3 regions of the Occallatibacter sp. FHG110214_02 genome follow, and region 3 is predicted to be linked to each of the others. Evidence: riboswitches for the same ligand, from Rfam matches in the RefSeq annotation. Region 3 holds a riboswitch; each other region holds the start of a gene.
What was found. A riboswitch is a leader RNA that binds a small molecule or an ion and turns the genes downstream of it on or off. The one in region 3 is predicted to bind cobalamin.
Positions count from the first base shown of each region.

Region 1 (7,874 bases), on a different contig from region 3:
CCTTCACCGAGTCCACCGTGTTGCCCACCGGCAGCGCCAAGTCAATGCGAGCCTCCTGGCCCACGCTCAGCACCAGCTTCTCTTGCGTCACCGTCTGAAATCCCGATGCGCTGATCGAAAGCCGATACGTTCCCACCGGCACAAGAGGGAAGCGATAGTAACCGTCGCTGTTCGCAACCACTTCCTGGGAAATGTTGGTCGTCACATTGGTCAGTACCGCGTGTGCACTTGCGATCACATTCTTCGATGGATCAAAAACGTAGCCATTCACTGCGGCGTCCACGGCGTTAGCCTGGGCGTGTAGTGCCTCTGTAGCGCCTCCGAGTAAGAGCAGCAAGAGCAAGGTTACGAGCCTGCGTTTCATGCGTCCTCCTTCAAATTTTTCTTAGTTCTCAATAAGTTAAGAGCGCGCCAAGGAAGCGCGCCGAAGATAAAAAGAATGCCCTTGCTGTCACACGCCCATGTTTTGCATGGTGCATTCGCGGGCAAACGTTTGAGTATGTGCAACAGATACCAACCTCACAGTGGCCCGCCAAGCGAATTCACAGTTACAGTCCCGATACACCCGTCATCTGCTTGATTCATGCGCAGTGCCGCGCCTTGCATGTATCAGATACAGTGAAAGCCGCGTTACACGCCCATTCATGTCACGTTCATAAAGGTGTGATTTACTGAATCTGAGCAACCCCTGAACCGCCGCCATGATCTCAGCCGAGTTGAAGCAGTCAGCGTCTTCGAGTCCGCGCATTATTCAGGCTCAGCGCGCTCTCCTTGATCGTGTGCTCGCATCCGAGGCCTTTTCGCAAAGCAAGCGGCTCTCCGGCCTGCTTGCTTATCTTTGCGACATGACCTTCGCCGGCCGCGCCGATGAACTCAATGAGCAGCGTATAGGGGAAGCCGTCTTCGGCCGTTCGCGAGATTACGACACCATGGCCGACGGCATCGTCCGCACGCAGGCTAGCCGCCTGCGCACCCGGCTCAATCTCTATTTCAGCGGGGAAGGCGCCGCCGAGTCCGTCCGCATCACCATTCCACGCGGCTTCTACGCGCCCATCTTCGAGCCGCATCAGGAATCAGATTCAGCCACGGCATCGCAGACTGTGGAACCACAGCTCGCATCTCTGCCTGCATCTCCAGAGCCAGCCAAATCGCGTCCTAATTTACTACGCAGCCTGGCCTTTGCATGGAGCGTCGCCGGTTGCGCGTTTCTGGCAGCGGTCCTTATTACTATATGGACACGGACCAATCACGCCCAGCCCTTACTCCCGTCGCCTCCCGACCACCCCATCTGGTCTCAACTTTTCGTTCCCGGACAAACCACGCTGCTTGTCCCCGGCGATAGCAGCCTCGTCATCTATCAGGGAATGAAGGGCCAAAACCTCACCCTCGACGAGTACGTCAGCGGAGCCTATCGCGACTTCCACCCAGCCGTAGGCAAAGACGATGCTTCCGCAACCAACATTGCGTCGCGGCGCTACACCTCGATAGTTGATCTTGACGTGGCAGCAGATCTCGGCCACATCGCACACGACCACGGAGCAACTCTCGAGGTTCGTTACCCACGCGAGTTGCGTCCAAATGATCTGAAACAGGGAACTCTTGTCCTTGTCGGAGCCGCTGAGGCAGATCCCTGGATCACCCTCGTAGAGCGCGGCATGAACTTTACCTTCTATTACGATCGCGCCCGGCACAAGATGTCTGTCCTCAACCGTGCGCCACGTGCCAACGAGCCCAAACAATGGGACAGCATTAGCACGGACCCACAACACCGCGTCTACTCAGTTGTTGCCTGGCTGCCCAACCTGTCAGGCAATGGGCATGTTCTTCTGATGGAAGGCTCCACCATGGCCGGCACCGAGTGCGCCTGGGATTTCGTGAATGATGACACCCGCCTCGCGCCATTCCTGCGCAGCATTCGCCGCCCCAACGGCACACTGCCATCCTTCGAGCTCCTGCTTGACGCCAGCAACATAGCTGGCAGCGCCTCGCAGTCCAACATCCTCGCCTACCGCACGCATTAATCCCTTAGTGTTGAAATAGTTATGTAAAGAGATTCCCCCTTGCAACGGAAGTCACCGCAGCAAGGGGAAAATCCGCAAGTGCGGACCTGTGTCAGAACTCAAACTGCATGCCGCTCATCGCAGTTGCGTCGGGCGTACGGTAGCCGCTTTCGTAGTACGACTGGTTGAAAGCATTGTTCACATTAGCGAAGAACCGCATGGCATGAGATTCGCCAAGCGGCTTCCGGTAACTCGCACCAAACTGGCCCCTGCGGAAGCCATCGAAGCGAAAAACCTGGCTTGCAAAGGTCAACGAGTTGTAAGCCGGAGCCAGGTAATTGCTTGAAAGCACGGTGCCGAAGACTACCGACAGGTTGGGCGTCAGGTTGCCAGTCGCCAGCAGGGAGAACTGGTGATCGGGAATGATAAAAGTCTGATAGATACCGGGACTCTGCGGGTCGGTTTCGCGGGCATTCGTAAATGTATAAGCCGTGCGAACATTGAGTTTGCGGACTGGGCTGATTGCAAAACTGGCCTCAACGCCACGCGCAATGCCGCCCTTAGTGTTTGCGTAGCCGTAATAGCGGCCTAGAGGGTCTGTGGTTGGATCAAGGAAATTATCAAAGAGGATGACTTCATTGAGGCGGGTGTAAAAGTAGGTCGCGGAAGCTTCGGCGCGGCGATTCCAAAAGGTCTGGTCGATACCTCCATCAATGGCCTTGGTCCGCTCTGGTTTCAGGTTGGGATCGCCGTAGGCTGTGTAACCGACATAGAAACCGGCACCGAAACGCTCGTAAAGTGAGGGCGCGCGATAGCCTGTGCCAGCATGAGCGCGCAGCTTTGTGCCAGATTCCCGAAAGATGTAGGCAGCCGAGACATCTCCCGTATTCGCGTTCGGTGGAGAGCTTACCGGGATTCCGCTGTACGGATTGCCGGTAGCCGGCAAAAACGTAGGCGTATCCAGATTGAAGGCCTGAAAGCGATAGGAACCGGCCAGTTGCAAACGTCCATCCAGCAGATGCACTTGGTCTTGGATAAAGAAAGCCTGGTTTCTTTCCGTAACAGTCGTTGCAAAGCTTGCTGTAGGATCAGGCTCCGTGTCGCCATTGTAGGAGTGCTCGTTCTCGAACTCGTAGCCAGCGTCGATAGACTGGTATTTTCCAAGTTGCCAGTCAAAACGCCCGCTGACTGTATTGGTTAAGCCGTCATAGTTCAGGAACTCAGTGCCACCATAAGGCTGATAGCCCGCCCCCAAAGGACCATTGATGAAGTTACGTCCCGTCGCCAGCCCCTGATAGTCAGCGGTCAATGACAGCGAGTTGGTGGGATGTGTAGTAAAAATCAACGCGCCAGCATAGGTACGCGCCGTGCGATGGTAGTCGGGATCGTCATAGTCGGGAATATAAGTGGCATTGCCGGTATTGATCTGGTCGAGAGGCACGCCGTTTTCATATTGCTTGAACGCCTCGCCAGTGAGCGGAACAGCTTCGAGGGCGCCATCTCCAGAGGCAATCGCAGATGGGCTTTGCGTAGTGAAGCTGAACGAGTCTGTAAAGAGCATTCGGCCAAAGATGCGCGTTTTGTCCGAAATTGCGTAATCGAACATTCCTTGTGCATTCGTCGTACGGTCGGGCAAGTTGCCATCCAGACCGCGTGTCACATTGAGATGAGAAGCACCGAGGCTGTAGCCGAGCTTGCTGTGAAATGCCGAGCCAGAGCCCGCAGCCTGCCCGCGGAAGGTGCCTAGAGAACCGCCTTCAAGCAGCAGGGAAGCGCGAGGCCTGCCGCCACCCATGCCCGTAATGATATTGATGACGCCACCAGTTGCATCCGTGCCGTAAATGGACGATCCGGTGCCACGCAAAACTTCGATGTGGTCAACATTGGTGACGAGCATGTCCTGCAACAGGGAAGAGGCGTCGCCCTGTGTGCCGGTTACATCGCGGAAGCGGAATCCGTCGATAAGAATCGCCGTGTCCTGGTTGCGCAGGCCGCGCGTCTTGATGGAAACCAGGCCTCCCGGTCCCCCTTGCTGTTCAACGCGCAAACCGGGAATATAGCTCAGTGCATCGGAGATCGTATTCGTATCCAGCGCCTGGATTGTCTCAGGGCCAACGATAGAGACGGATTTTGCCGTTTCGTCCGTTGTCTGCGCCGTGCCGGAAGCAGTGACCATTACCGTGTTTGTAACTGCGGCGAGAGCTAACTGTAAATCAAGCTCAGGTGGAGTATCGCGTCCTGTCACATCAACCGTGACAACTGCCGAAGATACCAAGCCTTTTGCCGTAGCAGAAAGCAGATAGAGCGCTGGGGAAAGATGCTCGAAGTGATAGTGGCCGGATTGGTCGCTGACGACTCGAACGCTCGTCGTGTTGTCCTGCGAGACCAGGGTTACCGTTGCGCCAGCGACGGCTACTCCGGCGGGGTCTCTCACAACCCCACTGAAGCTTGTATTCCCCTGCGCCCAAGCAACTGCACAAGCTAGAAAGAAAACACTGGCAATCCTCAAAATGAACCGCAATTTCATGCTGACTCCTCCCTGGATACGGGATGTTGCCGTTAAATGGCTTAATTTGTACGAGGATTCCAGCGACTATTACGAGAACATGGTGGCAGCTGTGGCTACGCATTGGGAGCCGTGGCATAGAGATCCCGCAGCCCTGCTTCTGCCGCTGCGTGCGCCGCCAATCAAGAAAGGTAAACATCCGTCGAGGAGTCCGCGCCTCAAAATAATTGAGCTAGAGCGACCGCAACGATGGAATAAAAGAAGGGTAGAGAAGAGAGGAAAAGCCGAACCGAAGAACGTCCTCATCCTGCCCTCCGCTTTCACCGAAACGGGGCGCATCTTAACTACGAGGCAGGTATCCTGACTTGCAGGTCATCACCCGTCGCAGCCTTCCCATTCCTTTCGGAACAGTGGCATAGATTGCGAAGGATTCACTGCTTACAGTGGCGGGACCGTGCGGGATTTACACCCGCTTCCCTCTGTGATCTGCTTTCAATTTCAGCAGATACCTCGAAGTAAATTTATCCTAACATGCACCTGCGCGATGAAATGCTGCTAAGTCACAATTGATCTCGAAAGCGGAATGCATCGACTCAAACATCCATTGACCTGTCGAGTTCCAAGAATTTATCTTTCAATTCATCTGGTGTTCGGGAAGGCGGTGCGATTCCGCCACTACCCCGTAACTGTGACGCTGAGAGACCGGCACTCCTTTTGGAAGCCACTGGAGATCAAACCTCCGGGAAGGCTGCTCGATCTTGTCGAAGCGAAAGTCAGGAGACCGGCCAGATGCCAATCTGGGCTTGTTCGACTTCGATGGGAGAGTCGAAGAGTGTATTTGTGGTGTCCGGCTTCTAAAGCTGACGCACGCAGCGGCCTTAGTATTTCTTCCCGCCTGTCTATTTAGCGTTGCGTAAGTGACGCGGAGAACGGTGCATGTGTTCAGCTTCTGCCCGAGATGTGACTCTCGTATTAGGTGGTGTCCGCAGCGGCAAGAGCCGCTATGCCCTACAACTCGCGTCGAGAGCGGAAAAGGTCACTTTCCTCGCGACAGCGGAGCATCGTCAGGACGAGGAGATGCAGCGCAAAATCAAACGGCATCGTTCTGAACGGCCTGAGCATTGGACAACCATCGAAGAACCCCTGAACTTGGTGGAGGTAATTGAATCGGTAAGGGACTGTGACTTATTGGTTGTAGATTGCCTGACGCTGTTTGCAGGGAAGCTTCTTGAAGTCTATGAAAGCGATGCAGCAGCGATCAACAAAAGCATAGATGCGCTGTGTACGTCCCTCACATCAAATCGATTCACCATCGTGCTGGTTTCCAACGAGGTCGGGAGCGGAGTTGTTCCAGCTTTCGAGATGGGGAGACGATACAGGGACCTGCTCGGCGAGATCAATCAGCGTATTGCCGCAGTAGCTGACCATGTCGTTTTAATGGTGGCAGGGCTTCCACTTGTGCTCAAGGGCTCTCTCAGCGAAAAGGAGGGCATGTGACCGTTTCCATAAATCCAGCCGCGAAGCCTGAGATGAGCCAACCTGGCATTGACGAGTTGATTAGAGCGATTAGTCCGCCGAGCGAAGAATGGCGCGCAAGGGCACGCCTGCATCTCGACAGCTTGACGAAGCCACTCGGGAGCCTGAGCAGGCTTGAAGACATTGCGGCCCAAATTGTAGCGATTCGAGGCGAAAGAATCACGGAACCGGTAAGCAAAGCAGCCTATGTTTTTGCTGCAGATCATGGGATCACAGAAGAAGGCGTTAGCGCATATCCACGTGAAGTGACCCGGCAGATGGTTCTGAACTTTCTAGCGGAGGGCGCCGCAATCAACGTGTTAGCGCGATTGCACCACGCAGCATTGCACGTCGTCGATGTAGGTGTGGATGCGGAATTTGGCTCGATTGCGGGGCTTCTCGATCGCAAGGTGCGGCGCGGCACGCGGAATATGCTGCATGAAGCTGCGATGAGCGAAGAAGAAGTTGGGAAAGCATTGCGTGTCGGTTATCAGCTTGGAACTGACGCCGCTGCTGCTGGACATAACATCCTTGCAATTGGAGAAATGGGAATTGGCAACACGACCGCTGCCAGCGCTGTGACTTGCGCGCTGATCGGTGTTGCAGCTATAGAGGCAACCGGCAAGGGCACTGGAGTTGATCCCACCGCATATGCGAACAAGGTGCGCGTGGTTGAAGCCGCCGTTGCGAAACATTGCAGTCCCTCCAGCAGTCTTTCTCCTGTTGAGATTTTGCGGTGTCTTGGTGGGCTTGAAATTGCCGCGATGACAGGGATGGTTCTTGCTGCCGCCAAGCACCGCCTTGTTGTCGTACTCGATGGATTTATCTCTACTGCCGCAGGGGCCCTCGCGGCTGGCATTGAGCCGTATGTGAGCGGCTATTTGATTGCTGGCCACCAATCAGAGGAGCCGGGACACAAGCTGCTTCTTCAACATCTGAAACTTACGCCCGTGCTCACTCTCGGAATGCGCCTTGGCGAAGGCTCAGGAGCCGCACTTGCAATGCCTGTCATCGAATCAGCAATCGCCATCTATAACCAGATGGCAACCTTTGCATCAGCAGGAGTGAGTGGAGCCGAAGCATGAGCCTAACCACCCAAATGCAGAGAGCTTGGTTTGACTGTCTCACCGCCGTACAGTTCCTTACACGTCTTCAAGTGCCATCTGGTCCCTATGAAAAGGATTCTCTAGCGCGCGCCGTGAAGTTCTTTCCTGCGGTTGGATTACTAATTGGTCTGGGTAGTGCGCTTCTGTATTTCCTGCTTGCGCCTCATCTCCCGTTGACGGTAGCTGCATTGCTTATTGTCATTTACCTTGTAGTGATTACAGGATGCCTGCACGAAGATGGGCTTGCAGACGCTGCAGATGGCTTCGGCGGCGGATGGGAGCGAGAAAAAGTGCTCTCGATTATGCGCGACAGTCGCATTGGAAGCTATGGAGCAGTGGCTCTCATCTTCAGCGTGCTTGCTCGCGTTCTCCTCATCGCCTCGCTACCAGCAGCCCAGGCGGAAGTCTACCTCGTTGTGGCCCCGGTTCTGAGCCGCTGGACGATTCTCCCACTTAGCTTCTATCTTCCTTCGGCGCGCGAACGCAGCGTCAATCAGATTGACGGACAAGGAGCGCGTATTGCTCGCCTCGCGACACGCGGTAGCCTCATTTTGGGTAGCCTGTTTACAGCGCTCGTTGTTTTTGCATTACTGCGCCTTCGTGGGTTCGTGCCTGTATTTGTAAGCGCAGGCGTCACATTGCTCACAGCACTCTATTACAACCGTCGAATCGGCGGCGTTACAGGAGACTGCTTTGGTGCGACGACACAGTTGACCGAAATTGCAGTATTGCTCTCCGGAGTGTGGA
Region 1 covers NZ_JBZYWK010000021.1:22,544-30,417, reverse strand. Annotated here, with positions in the region: gene AC5S3R_RS16320 (TonB-dependent receptor) at 1-364, opposite strand, end outside; gene AC5S3R_RS16315 (hypothetical protein) at 702-2,021, shown strand; gene AC5S3R_RS16310 (TonB-dependent receptor) at 2,113-4,527, opposite strand; cobalamin riboswitch at 4,840-5,034, opposite strand; cobalamin riboswitch at 5,134-5,310, shown strand; gene cobU (bifunctional adenosylcobinamide kinase/adenosylcobinamide-phosphate guanylyltransferase) at 5,467-6,003, shown strand; gene cobT (nicotinate-nucleotide--dimethylbenzimidazole phosphoribosyltransferase) at 6,000-7,106, shown strand; gene cobS (adenosylcobinamide-GDP ribazoletransferase) at 7,103-7,874, shown strand, end outside.
Region 1: linked by a shared signal. The riboswitch ahead of cobU (bifunctional adenosylcobinamide kinase/adenosylcobinamide-phosphate guanylyltransferase) and the one ahead of AC5S3R_RS17930 (CbtB domain-containing protein) in region 3 are both predicted to bind cobalamin.

Region 2 (7,874 bases), on a different contig from region 3:
GAATCGCTCATCGCTGTCTGTAATATCAGACTCAATCTGCTGCGGAGGCATGCCCGAATAAAACGTAGCCACCACAACAACAGGAATGTTGATTCTGGGGAAGAGATCGACAGGCATGCCGAGCACAGCAACCACACCAACAACAACCACGACCATGCAAAGCATGAGGATGAAGAAGGGATAACGAATCGCAAAGAAAGACATTACTTGCCCTCCTTCGCGCTTGCATCGTGATACTCAAGCAAATCCGCCGATGCAGGCTTGGCATGCACGCGGTCACCCGGCTGCGTCGAAGCCAACCCGCCTACAATCACCTGCTCACCCGCTGCAACACCTGCAAGAACCTCCTGCAGATTTGCGCTCGCAATCCCAAGCGTGACAGCGCGTCGCTCTGCCTTGCCATCCGCATTCACAACAAGCACGGAAGGCGAATCCCCCTGCACCACTGCCGCCGCAGGCACAATCAGCGCATCGTTTTTGCTCTGCAAGTTGAACGTCACTTCCGCATACATGCCCGGAGACAGCGCAAGCGACGGATTCGGCACATCCACTTCCGTCGTCATCGTGCGAGTCGCCGTGCTTACATCCCGCGAAAACCGCACCACCTTGCCGGAAAACTGCTGCCCCGTTGCCTGCACGCGCACCTGCACGGTCGATCCCTCATGCACAAACGGCACATCTTCTTCCGGCACAGGCATACGCAAGCGAAGCACGTCACTCTGCGCCAACCGCACAACAGCCTGCGCATTGCTCTCTGAAGTTCCCGCCGGCACAAGCGCGCCGGTATCGGCATAGCGCATTGTCACAACACCTGAGAACGGCGCAGTAATCGTCGCATACTGCGCCATGCTGCTCACGCGCATCTTGTCTGCGCGAGCCACACCAAGCTGCCCCTGCGCTGCCGCCACTGCGGATTTCGCAGCATCCACCTGCGCCGCCGTCGAACGGTCCTTTGCCAGCGCATCATCCAACTCCTGCGCCGCAATCAATCCCGGCTGCTGGTCTGACGCCTGCTTAAGCCTTTCATAGTTCGCGTGCGCCGCCGCATACAAAGCCTCATCGCGAGTCACCTCGCGCTGCATGCGAGCAATCTCTTCCTGCGAGCGTGTTACGCCAGCCTGAGCGCCTTCCACCTGTGCATCAAGCTCAGGCACTTCCAACACAGCCAGCGTCTGCCCCTGCCGCACGCGGTCGCCTATATCAACGTTGATATGCCGCACATAGCCGGAGACTTTTCCATGCACATCAATTTCCTGAAATGCCTGGAAGACTCCCGCCAGCACAAGCTGACGCGCAATCTCTCCGCGCCGCGCTTGCACAACAGAAACGACACGCAATGGCTGCGCTGTAGCAGTCTGTTTAGATGTTTGAAAAGGATGAAAAACAAGAGCGATCGCAATGACCGCCACAGCTACGCAAAGTGCGTAGACAAGAATGCGTTTGCCGCGCATGGGCAGAAACCTCTTTCAACGGAAATGCAAGATAGAAAGAACGCGACCGGCATCTGCCGGAGGCAATTTATCCGTGAAGAGGAAAAGGAGGAGGGCGCAGGAACAATGCGGGAGGGAAATAGAGTGACAAACGCCGCAAAGGCTTATGCGCCAGCACGGCCTGAGACCATCCCTTACGCAAATCCAGCGCAAACATCAGCAACGCCAGGTCCAGCAGCAAAGGCAACGCCGTCAAGCTACGCGGCGTTGTGACAGACACAACCTTGTCTTGAATCGCCTTGCTGGATTGCGTCAGAAGCTTGGCAACGGGAACCTTATTGTGGATGGGCGAAACCCGGTAGAGCGACATCTTGTATGCCGTGCCCCAGGAAAAAACCCCCACCCCCAGCATCAGGATTGCCAATAGAAAAATTCGGCGCGACCAAGGCGCCAAATCCGTCCAGCGGCGATTTGTGGCAGGTAACTCCACCCCAAAATTCTCCCAATACAGTGCAGCTTGGGATAATTTTACACGCTCCTGTCCCTATCCCGAACAACGGACGAGCTATCCACAGACCTGCCAGTTTTTTGCACAGACACCCCAAGATATGGGGTTGACTTCCGTCTGGCCACATGCCATAGTTATCTTCACTTCGCGGTGCCGGATTAACAAAATCCGGTGAAAAGGGAACCCGGTGCGAGTCCGGAACTGCCCCGCAGCGGTAATCAGGAACGAACGCTCCAACCAAAGCACTAGTCCTAAACAGGCCGGGAAGCTGGAGCAAGTAGGCCGCCTGTAAGTCCGAAGACCTGCCACGAAGACATACGCTCACGCCTCCGAGGGGAGGCGAGGTAGCAGAAAAGCTTTCGGACACTCCGAGAGCCATCTCTGTCTCCCCGCAAACCCGTCCGAGGCCATAAGGAGATTCCCCCATGGCCGCCCTGACGCACGACCTCCCATCCCGTCCTGCCGTTCCTCCACCCGTCTCCAACAACTTCGACCAGGCTCCGCAGCAGTCCACCGGCCTCCAGGTAATCCGCCGCAACGGTAGCTTCTCTCCGTTCGACTCCAACAAAATCACTTTAGCCATTACGAAAGCTTTTGTAGCCGTGGAAGGCGCGGACGCCGCCGCCTCACGCCGCATCCGCGATGCCGTGGAAACACTGACCGCGCAGATTGTCGAAACGCTGAACCGCCGCTCGCAGCCCGGCCGCCCCATCCATATTGAAGATATCCAGGACCAGGTAGAGTTGGCGCTCATGCGCAGCGGCGAGCACAAGATCGCCCGTGCCTACGTTCTCTATCGCGAAGAGCGCGCGCAAGAGCGCCGCAAACACGAAGAGCAGACCACCGTTCTGCAGCCGCGCCTGCACGTACGTTTCGCCGATGGCCGCACAGAGCCGCTCGATGAAGGGCAACTCTTCCGCGACATCACCGACGCCTGCGCCGGCCTCGACGGAGTCTCCGCGGACGCGGTCATGGCGGAAGTACGTCGCAATGTTTATGACGGAATCCAACTCCACGAACTCGGCCTCGCGCAGACCATGGCCGCGCGCACGCTCGTCGAGCAGGAACCGAACTACGCCTACGTCAGCGCCCGCCTGCTCCTGAATATCCTGCACGACGAAGCGCTCACCTTCCTCTTCGCGGCAAAGGACACGCACCAGCAGCATCGCAAAGTCGACTACGCCGAATACTTCCCCGAATTCGTTCGTCGCGGCATCGAGTTGCAAATCCTCGACAAGGAAATGGCCAGCTTCGATCTGAAGCGCCTCGCCAACGCCCTCAAGCCTGAGCGCGACCGCAACTTCCAGTTCCTCGGCCTGCAGACGCTCTACGACCGCTACTTCCTGCAGACCAGCGGCATCCGCTTCGAGCTTCCGCAAGCTTTCTTCATGCGCGTATCCATGGGCCTTGCCCTGCGCGAAATCGACCGCGACGAGCGCGCCATCGAGTTCTACAACCTGCTCTCGTCCTTTGACTTCATGTGCTCCACGCCGACGCTCTTCAACTCCGGCACGTTGCGCCCACAGCTCTCGTCCTGCTTCCTCACCACGGTCTCCGACGACCTCGACGGCATCTTCAAAGCCATCAAGGACAACGCGCTACTCTCCAAATACGCCGGCGGCCTCGGCAACGACTGGTCCAACGTGCGCGGCCTCGGCTCGCACATCAAGGGCACCAACGGCCAGTCGCAAGGCGTAGTTCCCTTCCTCAAGGTCGCGAATGATACCGCCATTGCCGTCAATCAAGGCGGCAAGCGCAAAGGCGCAGTCTGCGGCTATCTCGAAACCTGGCACATCGATATCGAAGAGTTCCTTGATCTGCGCAAAAACACCGGCGATGACCGCCGTCGCACCCACGACATGAACACTGCCAACTGGGTGCCTGACCTCTTCATGGAGCGCGTCGAAGAAGACAGCACATGGACGCTCTTCTCACCTGACGAAGCGCCCGAACTGCACGACCTCTACGGCAAGGCCTTCGCAGAAAAGTACACCGAATACGAAGCCAAAGCGCAGCGCGGCGAAATCAAGGTTTCGCGCACCGTTCGCGCCGTGGACCTGTGGCGCAAAATGCTCACCATGATTTTTGAAACAGGCCACCCGTGGATTACCTTCAAGGACCCGTGCAACCTGCGCTCGCCGCAGCAGCACACCGGCGTAGTCCACTCGTCCAACCTCTGCACGGAAATCACGCTCAACACCAACGCGCGTGAAGTCGCCGTCTGCAATCTAGGCTCCATCAACATGGCCAACCACGTCACGCCCACGGGCATTGACACGGCACGCCTCAAGCGGACCGTTACAACAGCCATGCGCATGCTCGACAACGTAGTAGACATCAACTACTACACCATTCCCGAAGCGCGCCACTCCAACCTGCGCCACCGTCCCGTCGGCCTCGGACTCATGGGCTTCCAGGACGCGCTCTACGCCCTGCGCATCCCCAACGCCTCCGCCGCCGCCGTCAAGTTCGCCGACGAAAGCATGGAGCAGATCAGCTACTTCGCCATCTCGGCCTCTGTTGATCTCGCCGCCGAGCGTGGGCGTTACGCCACCTTTGAAGGTTCGCTCTGGAGCAAGGGCATCCTGCCCATCGACTCCATCGAGCTGCTGCAAAACGCCCGCAAGCACACGCTCGAACTCGACCGCTCCTCCACGCTCGACTGGTCCGCGCTGCGCGAGCGCGTCAAGACCACCGGCATGCGCAACTCCAACACCATGGCCATTGCGCCCACCGCAACCATCTCGAACATCTGCGGCGTCACGCAATCCATCGAGCCTACGTATCAAAACCTCTTTGTGAAGTCCAACATGTCCGGCGACTTCACCGTGGTCAATGCCTCGCTCGTGCACGACCTCAAGCAGCGCGGCCTCTGGGATGACGTGATGGTCAGCGACCTCAAGTACTTCGACGGCTCGCTCGGCGCCATCGACCGCGTTCCCGAAGACCTGAAGCAGCTCTACGCAACCTCGTTCGAAGTCGAAGCAACGTGGCTGATTCAAGCCGCCGCCCGCCGCCAGAAGTGGATAGACCAGGCGCAGTCGCTCAACCTCTACATCTCGCAGGCCAACGGCAAAAAGCTCGATGCCCTGTACAAGGAAGCTTGGCACTCCGGCCTCAAGACCACCTACTACCTGCGTTCGCGCTCAGCCACGCACGTAGAAAAATCCACTCTCAAGGGAACTGACGGCAAGCTGAACGCGGTGCAACTTGCGCCAACGCCAGCAGCGCCCGCGCCGGTCATCGGCAAAGCCTGCCTCATCGACGACCCCACCTGCGAAGCCTGCCAGTAGAGCAGAAGAATATCAAGGAGAACCAATGCTCGACTGGACCGACACCACCGAAAAGAAATCCAACGAACTCGTGCTCACCCCTCCACCCATCGAGGAGGGGTCGGGCTCGACCGGCCTCGGCAAAATCGCCCGCGGCGCAGCCCGCGTGCGCGTCGATGACAAGGCCATGATTAACTGCCGCGCCGACGTAAACCAGCTTCTCCCGCTCAAGTACCGCTGGGCGTGGGAAAAATATCTCTCCGGCTGCAACAACCACTGGATGCCGACCGAAATCTCCATGCAGGCCGACATCGCCCTATGGAAGACCCCCAACGGTCTCACCGACGATGAGCGCCGTGCCATCAAGCGCAACCTCGGCTTCTTCGCTGCATCCGAATCGCTCGTCGCCAACAACATCGTGCTGGCCATCTACCGCCATCTCACCAACCCCGAGTGCCGCCAGTACCTCCTGCGCCAGGCATTTGAAGAAGCCGTGCACACGCACACTTTCCAGTACATCGTGGAAAGCCTCGGCCTCGATGAAGGCGAGCTCTTCAACATGTACCGCGAAGTCCCTTCCATCACGGAGAAGGCCGGCTGGGCGCTCGAATACACGCAGAACCTCAGCGACCCGTCCTTCACCACCGGCACGCTCACCGCAGACCGCGCCTTCCTGCGCGACCTCGTCGCCTTTTACGTTGTCTTTGAAGGCATGTGGTTCTACACCGGCTTCGCGCAAATCCTTTCGCTGGGCCGCCGCAACAAAATGGTAGGCATCGCCGAGCAGTACCAATACATCTTGCGCGATGAATCCATCCATCTCAACTTCGGCATCGATGTCATCAACCAGATCAAGATTGAAAACCCCGGCCTCTGGGACGACAACTTCCAGCAGGAAATCCGCGGCATGCTCCGCCGAGCAGCCGAGCTGGAAGCAGCCTATGGCCGCGACACCATGCCCAACGGTTTCCTCGGCCTAAGCGCCGCACTGTGCGAGCAGTACATGCACTTCATCGCCAACCGCCGCTGCGGCCAGCTGGGCCTCGAACCCGTCTTCCCCGCAACAGAAAACCCCTTCCCGTGGATGTCTGAAGCCATGGACCTCAAGAAGGAAAAGAACTTCTTCGAGACCCGCGTCATCGAGTATCAAAACGGCGGTTCGCTAAGCTGGGACTAAGCAAACCACACCCGGCAAAACAAAAGGCCATGCAATCCGCATGGCCTTTTGTTTTGCTCCAATGCCAATGCCCTTCCAACAAACAGGCCGCAAAAAAGAGGGCAGACGCGTGAACGTCTGCCCCAGGATGACCCACGTTGGAGGACGTGGACCGTTAAAGTTAGAAGCTGAACCGGAATCCCATCTCGCCCCACGTCGAACGCGGAATGATGGTTGATCCCGAAGCGAAGAAGCCTGCCGGATGACCAAAGGTGGAAGGCGAAGCAATGCTCGCACCATAGTTATTGCCATAGTTCGCACGATTGCTCAGGTTGAATGCCTGCGCTACGAGTTGCACGTTGTAGTGCTCCTTGAACTTGAAGTTCTTGGCCAACCGCAAATCAAGCTGGAAGAACGGATCGCCGCGCAGCGGGTCATACTTCGCAATCGTGCAAGTTGACTTGCCGCCATTCCCAAGTCCGTAGAAGCAATTGGTAGTTTCCGCCGTCGAAGCACCTGCATAGGCAAACCAGTTCTTTTCGTCACCGATCGGAACTATGACAGCACTCGTCGTAGCGCCACCGGTATTGAGCGCGCTAACAGGATTGCTGGGCTGCCACGGACGGGCTGATCCGTACTGCATAATCGGGGCAAGGTTAAAGCCGTAAGGCAGGTTAACCACACCGGCAATCGTTACATGATGCCGCTCATCGTCCGGCGAAGGACCCCACTCCCACGAAGCAAACGGAGCCGTGGAAAGACGCGGATAAGTGCGGAACGAGCTGCCACCCGAGTCATAGCCTAATGCCCACGACGCGGTGTAGTTCGTCGTCAGATCCAGGTACTTGTTCACATGTCCCTTGAAGCTCAAGTTAATGCCGTCATACCTCGACTTGCCAATCGACGCCTCATCCACAATGCGGCTCAACTTCGGAAGATGCGGATCAGATGCTGCAAATGCCGCATCCAGCGGAGCAGTGCAGCAGTCGCCCGCCGCCGTGCCGGTTGGCACGCGCTGATCGATATTCAACGACTTATTCTCGTGAATCGCCTGCACGTGCGTATATTCCACTTCGAATGCAGCGCTGTGCGTAACCGCCCACGTATAGCCCAGGTTGAACTCTTCCGTAACCGGGTTGCGGTACTTGGGGTCCATCATGCGGCCCACGCTACCGTCGTTGAGCTGGCTGGAAGGCGCCGGAATCGTCGGCATAGGGTCAACGCCATAGCGCCATTCGCCCAGTAACTTGCCCGTACCAGGAACCGGGTCTGTTACGTTCTGAATTCCCAGTACCTGTTGAAAAATAGTCGCATTCGCCTGCTGCTCCATGAAAAGCGGAATGTTCTGGAAGACGTTGCCGAAGTACATGCCGAAGCCGCCACGCAGAACGTGGTTGCCCTTGCCCGTCATGTCATACGCAAAGCCCCAGCGCGGGCTGAAATCCAGATTGTCGTTACCGGCAATCTTCTGCACATAGGGATTGGAAAACGGGCTGTTCAGTGCCACC
Region 2 covers NZ_JBZYWK010000016.1:67,980-75,853, forward strand. Annotated here, with positions in the region: gene AC5S3R_RS14260 (efflux RND transporter permease subunit) at 1-204, opposite strand, end outside; gene AC5S3R_RS14265 (efflux RND transporter periplasmic adaptor subunit) at 204-1,451, opposite strand; gene AC5S3R_RS14270 (hypothetical protein) at 1,519-1,920, opposite strand; cobalamin riboswitch at 2,070-2,262, shown strand; gene AC5S3R_RS14275 (ribonucleoside-diphosphate reductase subunit alpha) at 2,364-5,231, shown strand; gene AC5S3R_RS14280 (ribonucleotide-diphosphate reductase subunit beta) at 5,257-6,387, shown strand; gene AC5S3R_RS14285 (TonB-dependent receptor) at 6,548-7,874, opposite strand, start outside.
Region 2: linked by a shared signal. The riboswitch ahead of AC5S3R_RS14275 (ribonucleoside-diphosphate reductase subunit alpha) and the one ahead of AC5S3R_RS17930 (CbtB domain-containing protein) in region 3 are both predicted to bind cobalamin.

Region 3 (7,874 bases):
TAGTACCTGTATGTGGTGATTCAAGACGAACAGGTCCGTTGCTTGCGTCGCTCCCGCTTGCCTACTCTGCTGTGTGCAAAGAGCAGCCGGTACATCGCACGGTCCACTGTCCGCGGCTAAACCTAATATCTGTAAGAGATAGCGGCGCAATGTCGAAGTGCCAGAATGTCTGTGCGGGGATATGCAGAGCGTGAACAATAGCGGCACGAATTACTGCTGGATGAGTAATTGCAACCGTAGAGGTGTGACCCAAATCACCTTGTTCTTTCATCCAGCTTCCAGCCCTGGCTACTAGTTCTTCAATGGACTCGCCGCCATGAGGAGAGGCACTCGCGTCCGTCAACCATGCCAGGATTCCATCCGGCTCTGTTGTCTGCACATCTTCCATGCTTCGGCCCTGCCATCTCCCATAGTAGCAATCGCGCAGTGCGGGAGCGACAACAGCCTGCAATCTCAAGTAGTGTGCTGTTTGCTGTGTGCGCTATTCTGGCGCGAAGTAGATATATTCTGCGCGAGGTAGCACCCAATTGGTTTTGGTAATCCTGGCAATCTCTTCTTCAGCAATGGGCTCATCGAGCGGAAAGGCTGCTCGCCTTTGTGCTTGCGTGGCTGCATGAGCGATCAGGATTAGTTTGGGTACACGGATGATTTCCTTTGCGACGTTTGTGACTCTAGCTCTTGACACGCATGATACGGAGACATAGGGTTAAATTAGTCTTTTGAAATGAAGTGGAGAAGCCGGTGAGAACCCGGCGCGGTCGCGCCACTGTAACTGACAGAATACAGTCAGAAGCCAGACCTCCTTTCATTCCTCAAACGAACTCTGCTGTGGGACGCACGATCCCAGGAGGTTCTTGAAATGGCTCAGCCTGTAGCCGGCACATTTGCTCCGCAACCTGTTTCCATTCCCGCCATTCCAGTGCATGAAATTCTTCCATGGGCACTCTTTGGTGGCCTCCTGATGCTGCTCGCGCTCTATTTCGTCGGCGCCGAGCAAGGAGCAACCTCGCTCCTGCAGGGCCACGCTATTCATGAATTCGTGCACGATGGCCGCCATCTTCTCGGCTTTCCCTGTCACTAAGAGGCAAAGATGACTCGTATCCTGCTTGTGCGCGGGATGCTTGCCGGCATCGTCGCAGGCCTGCTTGTATTTGCACTGGCCCGATGGATCGGCGAACCACAGGTGGAGCGCGCCATTACATTTGAGACCAATCTGGATCAGGCCAGGGGCGAAGCTCCCGAGCCTGAGATCGTCAGCAGGGAAGTGCAACGGAGCTTCGGTCTCCTCACCGGTACGCTTGTATACGGAACTGCAATTGGCGGCATCTTCGGCCTGGTCTTTGCTTTTGCTTATGGTCGCATCCCGATTGCCAATCCAAGAATGCTCTCTGCGGTTCTGGCAAGTATGGGATTCGCTTCAATTGCATTGGTTCCTGTGCTCAAATATCCAGCCAATCCACCTTCGGTTGGGAATCCTGAAACCATCGGCATACGCACGGCCTCTTTCTTTCTACTGCTTGCTTTCTCGGTTGCCGCTGCGGTTCTTGCTGCGCAGCTTCAACTTCGTCTCCACAGCCGTTTGGGCGCATGGAGCTCTTTGCTTTTGGCCGTTTTCGTTTTCGTGATTGCCATGGCAGTGGTTTTCCATTTCCTGCCCAATTTTGATGAGGTTCCCGCAGGATTCCCCGCAACCCTGATGTGGAAGTTCCGTGTTGCCGCTCTTGAAATGCAGGCATTGATATGGAGTTCTCTCGGTTTTATTTTTGGATGGCTTGTAGACAGGGTTTTCACTGCACAGCAACTTCATCCCTGACTACATATTTTTACGAAGGACAGAAACGATGCGTCGGCTTTCAAGCCTCATTTCCGCACATGTTCGTTTACGCTTTTTGTTTTTCACTGCGCTGCTACTGCTCTGTGCTTTGGCAGGCCCTGCGCAGACAAAGCCGCAGCGCATCGTATCGACTACGCCAAGCATTACGGAGACTCTTTTCGCGCTGGGTATTGGAGATCATGTTGTAGGAGTCTCCCGCTTCTGCAATTACCCTCCCGAAGTGCAAAAGCTCCCCAAGATCGGAAGCTACATCCATCCTGATGTAGAAGCCATCGCGCGCCTCACGCCGGATCTCGTGATACTGGAGAGCGGAGCAAATCAGGTGACGGATCGCTTAATCGGCTTGCATATTGGCTATATCGAAGTGCCGCATCTCACGCTTGAAGATATATTCACAACCACACAGCTCATTGGGAAAGCCACAGGAGTGCCCGATCGCGCCGCCAGCCTGATCGCGCAAATGAAAAGCTCTCTGAACGCGATTCAAGCCAGGGCGAAAGCACAGCTATCCCCACGTGTAGTTGTCATCGTAGATCGTCAGCAGGGAACACTCAACAACCTCACCGTTGTCGGGGCCAATAACTATGTCAACCAGATCATCGAAGTAGCTGGTGGCAAAAATGTTCTGGCCAAACCCGGCCTTCCGCCTTATCCGCGCATCGCTCTCGAAACCATCCTGCGCGAAAATCCTGATGTCATCATCGATCTAAGCGGAACGCAGGAGACGGAAGCGGCACGCCAGGTCTCACGCAGTTCCACCATCGCCCTGTGGAATCAATACCACGACCTTGTGGCAGTGCGCAGTGGGCACGTTTACGCAGGTACAACAAACTTGCTTGTTGTACCCGGCCCACGCACCCCTCTAGCCGCGAAGCGCCTCTATGACTTCATTCATGGCATAGGAGGCTCCGATTGAGTTCCTTGCTTGAAGTCGAGAGCGTTAGCTTTTCCTATGGAAACCGCTCCGTGCTTGATTCCGTCGGTTTTCGTGCCGATAAAGGAGAGTTCCTTGCACTGCTTGGAATCAACGGCTCTGGAAAAAGCACATTGCTCGACATCATCTCAGGCTTTCGCAGGCCGGAGACAGGTACTGTCACAATCAGTGGGCGCAGCCGGCAGCAATGGAGCCGGCGTGAAATTGCGCAAAATGTCAGTCATCTCCCCCAGGCCATTCATGCGGACCTTCCTTTTACCGCCGAACAGTTAGTTGGCATGGGAAGATATCCGCACACAGACCGCTGGTTTGAATCCGAAGAGGATCATCGACGTATCCGCACTGCAATGGAACGCACCTCATGCTGGCCGCAGCGTCATCGTCCCTTTCGTTCTCTGAGCGGAGGCGAGCGTCAACGCATTCTTCTCGCTGCATGTCTCGCGCAGGATGCAGCCACGCTGCTCCTGGATGAGCCATCAACCTTTCTCGATATTGAGCAGCAACTGCATTGCTTCAGCGTGCTGCGTGATGAAGCGCATACTGGAAAACTCTGTATCGCCGCGACGCATGATCTAAATCTCGCGCTCACCTACTGCACGCGCCTCGTGGTACTTGCAAACGGCGTGATCGCCTTCGACATGTCAACAGAGTACGCGCACAGCAATAAAGAGTGGCTGAGCCTGTTCTCAACGCGACTGGACATGGGAACAACTCCATCTGGCGCGCCGTGGGTGTGGTATCGATGAGCGCACGTCAACGGCTTTTGTTCATAACACAGCACTGCGTAACGCTCTCCGTGCTTATCTTTCTTGCCGCTGCTCTACTCCTGCCGTGGGTCGGAGCCGGCCCCATAAGCCTTGCGCGAGTTGTTCAGCATCAAGCCCCCGATTACGAGATCCTGCTGCAACTTCGCGTGTCGCGCACGCTGCTTGCTTTAATTGCCGGGGGCGCGTTGTCACTGGCCGGCTCGCTCTTTCAGGCAGTGCTCCGGGACGCACTCGCTGATCCCTACACGTTGGGCATCTCATCCGGTGCATCTCTCGGTGCAGTTGCAGTTATCGCCATCGGATGGGAGACCTTCTTAGGAATCCCTATGACCTGGATCGGAGCGTTGGCCGGTGCCTTCGCTGTTCTCGCCTTTGTCATTGGCGGAGCCTTCCGGCAGCGCCAGATATCCGCCTTTAGCCTGCTTCTCACCGGAATCGCTATCAACAGCATCTGTGCTGCATTCATTATTATTCTCAGCAGTTTTGTAGGATTGTCACGCTCGTTCTCCATTGTGCGATGGCTGATAGGCAGCATCGATGCCACCAGTTACATTTCTTTGGCGGTGGTGGCAGTGGTTGTACTGGCCGTCTCAGCGGTAATACTCACACAGGCGCGCAGTTGGAATCTGCTCGCCGTCGGAGAGCGATGGGCCTCTTCACGCGGCGTGCATGTAGGTCCTCTTCTTGTCCAAGGCTATATTCTTGGTTCCATCCTCGTAGCAGGGGCAATTGCTCTCACCGGCCCCATCGGCTTTGTCGGGTTAATTGTTCCGCATCTTGTGCGCTCGCGCATCAGCTCGGACCATCGCTTGCTAATGCCATGTGCATTCCTCCTTGGCGGAACGCTACTCGCGCTCTGCGACTCCATCGGAAGAATCGTCATGCCTCCTGCAGAGCTACCAGCAGGCGCTGTGCTCGCCTTAATTGGAGGCCCCTACCTGGTTTGGGTTATCCGCCAGAGAACCCCCGCGGAGGAGATATGACATCGCATCGTCAGCGCGTCATTCGTGCAGATGGCCGCACTCTGAATATCATGCAGCATCGAGGACATCTCTCCTATTGCTTCACCGGTTGCTGCGGCCGCACGGAACGCGGCTATGCGGAAGTCCCCGTCGATATCTATAAGGAAGAATGGATCAAGCGCAAAATCCGCAATCAGGTCCATCTCACCAAAGGCGGATGCCTCGGCCCCTGCTCATTAGCCAATGTGGCATGCCTGGTTGGCCTGCCCGGCGAATTTAGTTACCAGCGATCTACGAGTAAAACTGGTATGAGGGGCGCCCTTGAGTGGGTAAGGCAAAGAAGCACAGCCCAGAGCAGATCGTGAGCCTGCTGCGGCAGAGAGAAGAGGCAGTTTCGAGCGGCCGGACGACGCCATTGGCGTGCCGGGAAGCTGGAATTACGGACCAGACGTACTACCGTTGGCGGAAGGAATACGGCGGGTTGCAGACGGACCAGGCGCGCCGGTTGAAGGAACTTGAGCAGGAGAACGCGAAGCTGAAGCGTATCGTGGCAAACCTGAACTTGGAGAACCTCGTTCTGAAGGACGTGGCTTCGGGAAACTTCTGATCCCCGCACGGCGTTGTTCTGCCGTGGCTCAGGCATGCGGAAAGCGCGGCCTGAGCCAGCGCACGCGTGCCGGCTGTTGAGCCAGCCGCGTGGCACGCAGCGTTACCAGTTGCGGCGGCGCGACGACGAAGATGCACTTACGCAGGCGATTATCGAGCTTGCCAAGCAGTATGGCCGAGTGGATGCAATTTCAGAAATTCCGCCCCAGCCGGCTGGCCTCGGCTTTGGCTGATCATGAGTCATGAGCATGCGCACGAGCTTGGTCCTCGTGTACTTGTTCAGCCATTTCAAGTCGCACTCTGGACGGCGCTGGTGGACCATGGAGGCCAGAACGAACCGCTTAAGCTTCATCAGGTCCGCGTCTGGCTTGGCCTCCAGTTGACCGCGGTGCATGCGGATCAGGCGCTCAGCCTTTTGTTCTTCCGCTGTGGGTTCGTAGTGGTGAAGGGCTTTATTGAGAAGGCGGACTGCATCGGAGTAATCCTTGACAGTCTGGTCTTTCTTCTGATTCCAGCGCCGCCATTCATGGCCGGCGCGATAACTGCACCACGCCATGGCGGAGACAAGCCACTGACGTTTATCTCTTCCATCTACAGATTCCAGTTTTAGGTTTGGCATTGACCGTTCTTCGGGGAACGGCCGCCAGGCGAAGAGGGAGAGTTGACCACAAACAAGCTCCAAGGAAATCTCCTTTGGAACTGACCACTAAGCCCTCCACCTAACCGATATGTCCGATAATGTATATTCTGTAAAGTACAAACGAAAAGCAGAGTCTCTCGGATGAAAGAGGCTCAAATTGCTCATTCTCGAACGCTTTCAGCTTTCTCTCTTCCCCTGGCGGCCATTACCCGAAAAGCCGCTCATGTCTACCCCAAAACTCGATTTTATTGATGGACGAGACAGCCGCCAATGGCTTGCCTTCTTATCGCCATACCGGACTTGGCACATCAATCGGTTCGGTGACTATGTCTTAGACTGCGATCGACCGTCCGATCCGATGAAACCAGATCTCCAGGTTCTCACGTAGAATCAATGGTTTAAGTCAATCTTTTTAGTTTTTCGTACAGATCCCGGCCAAGCCTCATAACAGAATCAACGACTTATGAGCGGCTTGATGTTCAGGATTTACTGGAATGTACGATTTCTGGATATACTGAAGCAAATCGGGGCGGTTAGCGGTTATTAGCTGGCCCTTGACGCACGCCAAGTTCATTAAAGAGTATGCCGTTGACTCGTTCAAGGACTTCCCCGCAACCAAGCAGGCGCTCGTTGGTCTCGTGCAACAGTTTGAGGTCATTGGCCATGACGTTATCGTGGGCATTGCAGCCAAGGGCTTGGATATCCCCGACGACATCAAAACGGCTGAAAACATTCAGGCGCTCTTTGCGTATATGCAGCTCCCGCAGCTCCTGCACCTCAGCCTGTAGCTGCCGGCCAACCCCAACGTTCAATTCATTCTCAGCGGCCCCGGCCTGCACGGTCAGGTGCCTGCTTAACATAGGAGCATCTTCATGCGTTTGATTTCAATTACACTTCTTTCCCTAGTTACGATTGGAGCTGGCGCACAGGCACCGGATCATACTGAACCTCCGACTACTCATTCCAACAGCGGAACGGATGCTCTTCGCAACGGCAAGTCCGTAAATTTTGGGACGTGGAATATGAATAACATGGACATCAATTCCGAGTTCAGTTCCCTGTTTGTGGGAAACACATTCACGAACGCCTTAGTCGGAGCTATCAAGGTGCCTTCTACCGCGACTCAGTTCCAAGTTAATGGCGTGACGGGAATGATCGATTGTGGCGGGGTGACTGAATGCGTAGGCGTCTATGGCCAGGCGGTGGGCAAGATTGCGCGTACACATCTATTTGGAGCGAACTTTCTCGTGTCGGATACTAAATCTGCACCAGCCGCTGGAATGCAGGCTGCAGAATTCGATGTGAACATCAATAACGCTTCCTCTGTTGCTTCCGGTGTCCTCCTTCACGGAGAATTATTTGTGACCCCCGCCGTTCGCCCCAACGGGTTTAGGGTCATACCTCCGGGTGGCGGGCATGGCGGGTGGGCTACCGCATTTTATGCGGACCCAGGTGCAGCCGAATACTCAATTTTCACGGAGTCCAGTGCTAATTCAGGCAAACCGGCTCCGTCTATGCTTACTGGATGGCGAAGCTACGACACGGATGGGGCTTCACATCTATCAGTGATCTTTCTTGACAAGACTGGGCAACTGAATTTGGGCTCCTCTCCGTCAAAGGCTTTCTCTCTTACCAGTAGCACGACGGGCAATGTAAGCGGAGTTTTCATTGACCCAAACATCGGCTTTAACTCCAACAACTCAGGCCTTTTTGGATTGAGCGCAAAAGGAACGGTTAACATCCCGTCTGGGAAGACAGCGCCTCTGATTGCTTCGGTATGGGCACAAGGGCCGTCGAATAATTACGGTGCAGGAATCATCACAGTGGCGGCGGGAGTCGTTGCGAGTGCGCCCACCATCGGCGTAACTAACTATGCAGCAATATTCAATGGCAAAGTCAAGGTATCGTCTACCGTAGATGCGAACAGTTACAGCGTACAAGGCAAGGCTGGGGCCACGTGCTCAGGACCTCCGACAGCGAACTTCGCCGTCGTCAACGGAATCATCACGCATTGCTAAGAGGCGGGAAAAATACGAATATTTTGAAGCTTAGGAAGATGGGGGAAAGAGAGGAAAGTTGGGCCTTTCCCCCAGGATGTAGCGGCAGACGGCTACATCTTGTAGCGCCCAAG
Region 3 covers NZ_JBZYWK010000025.1:64,983-72,856, reverse strand. Annotated here, with positions in the region: partial or broken gene AC5S3R_RS17935 (histidine phosphatase family protein) at 62-469, opposite strand; adenosylcobalamin (AdoCbl) riboswitch at 709-857, shown strand; gene AC5S3R_RS17930 (CbtB domain-containing protein) at 860-1,081, shown strand; gene AC5S3R_RS17925 (CbtA family protein) at 1,091-1,813, shown strand; gene AC5S3R_RS17920 (ABC transporter substrate-binding protein) at 1,842-2,750, shown strand; gene AC5S3R_RS17915 (ABC transporter ATP-binding protein) at 2,756-3,514, shown strand; gene AC5S3R_RS17910 (FecCD family ABC transporter permease) at 3,439-4,518, shown strand; gene AC5S3R_RS17905 (hypothetical protein) at 4,515-4,862, shown strand; partial or broken gene AC5S3R_RS17900 (transposase) at 4,823-5,282, shown strand; gene AC5S3R_RS17895 (hypothetical protein) at 5,339-5,713, shown strand; gene AC5S3R_RS17890 (hypothetical protein) at 6,298-6,531, shown strand; gene AC5S3R_RS17885 (hypothetical protein) at 6,616-7,761, shown strand; gene AC5S3R_RS17880 (bifunctional nuclease family protein) at 7,854-7,874, opposite strand, start outside.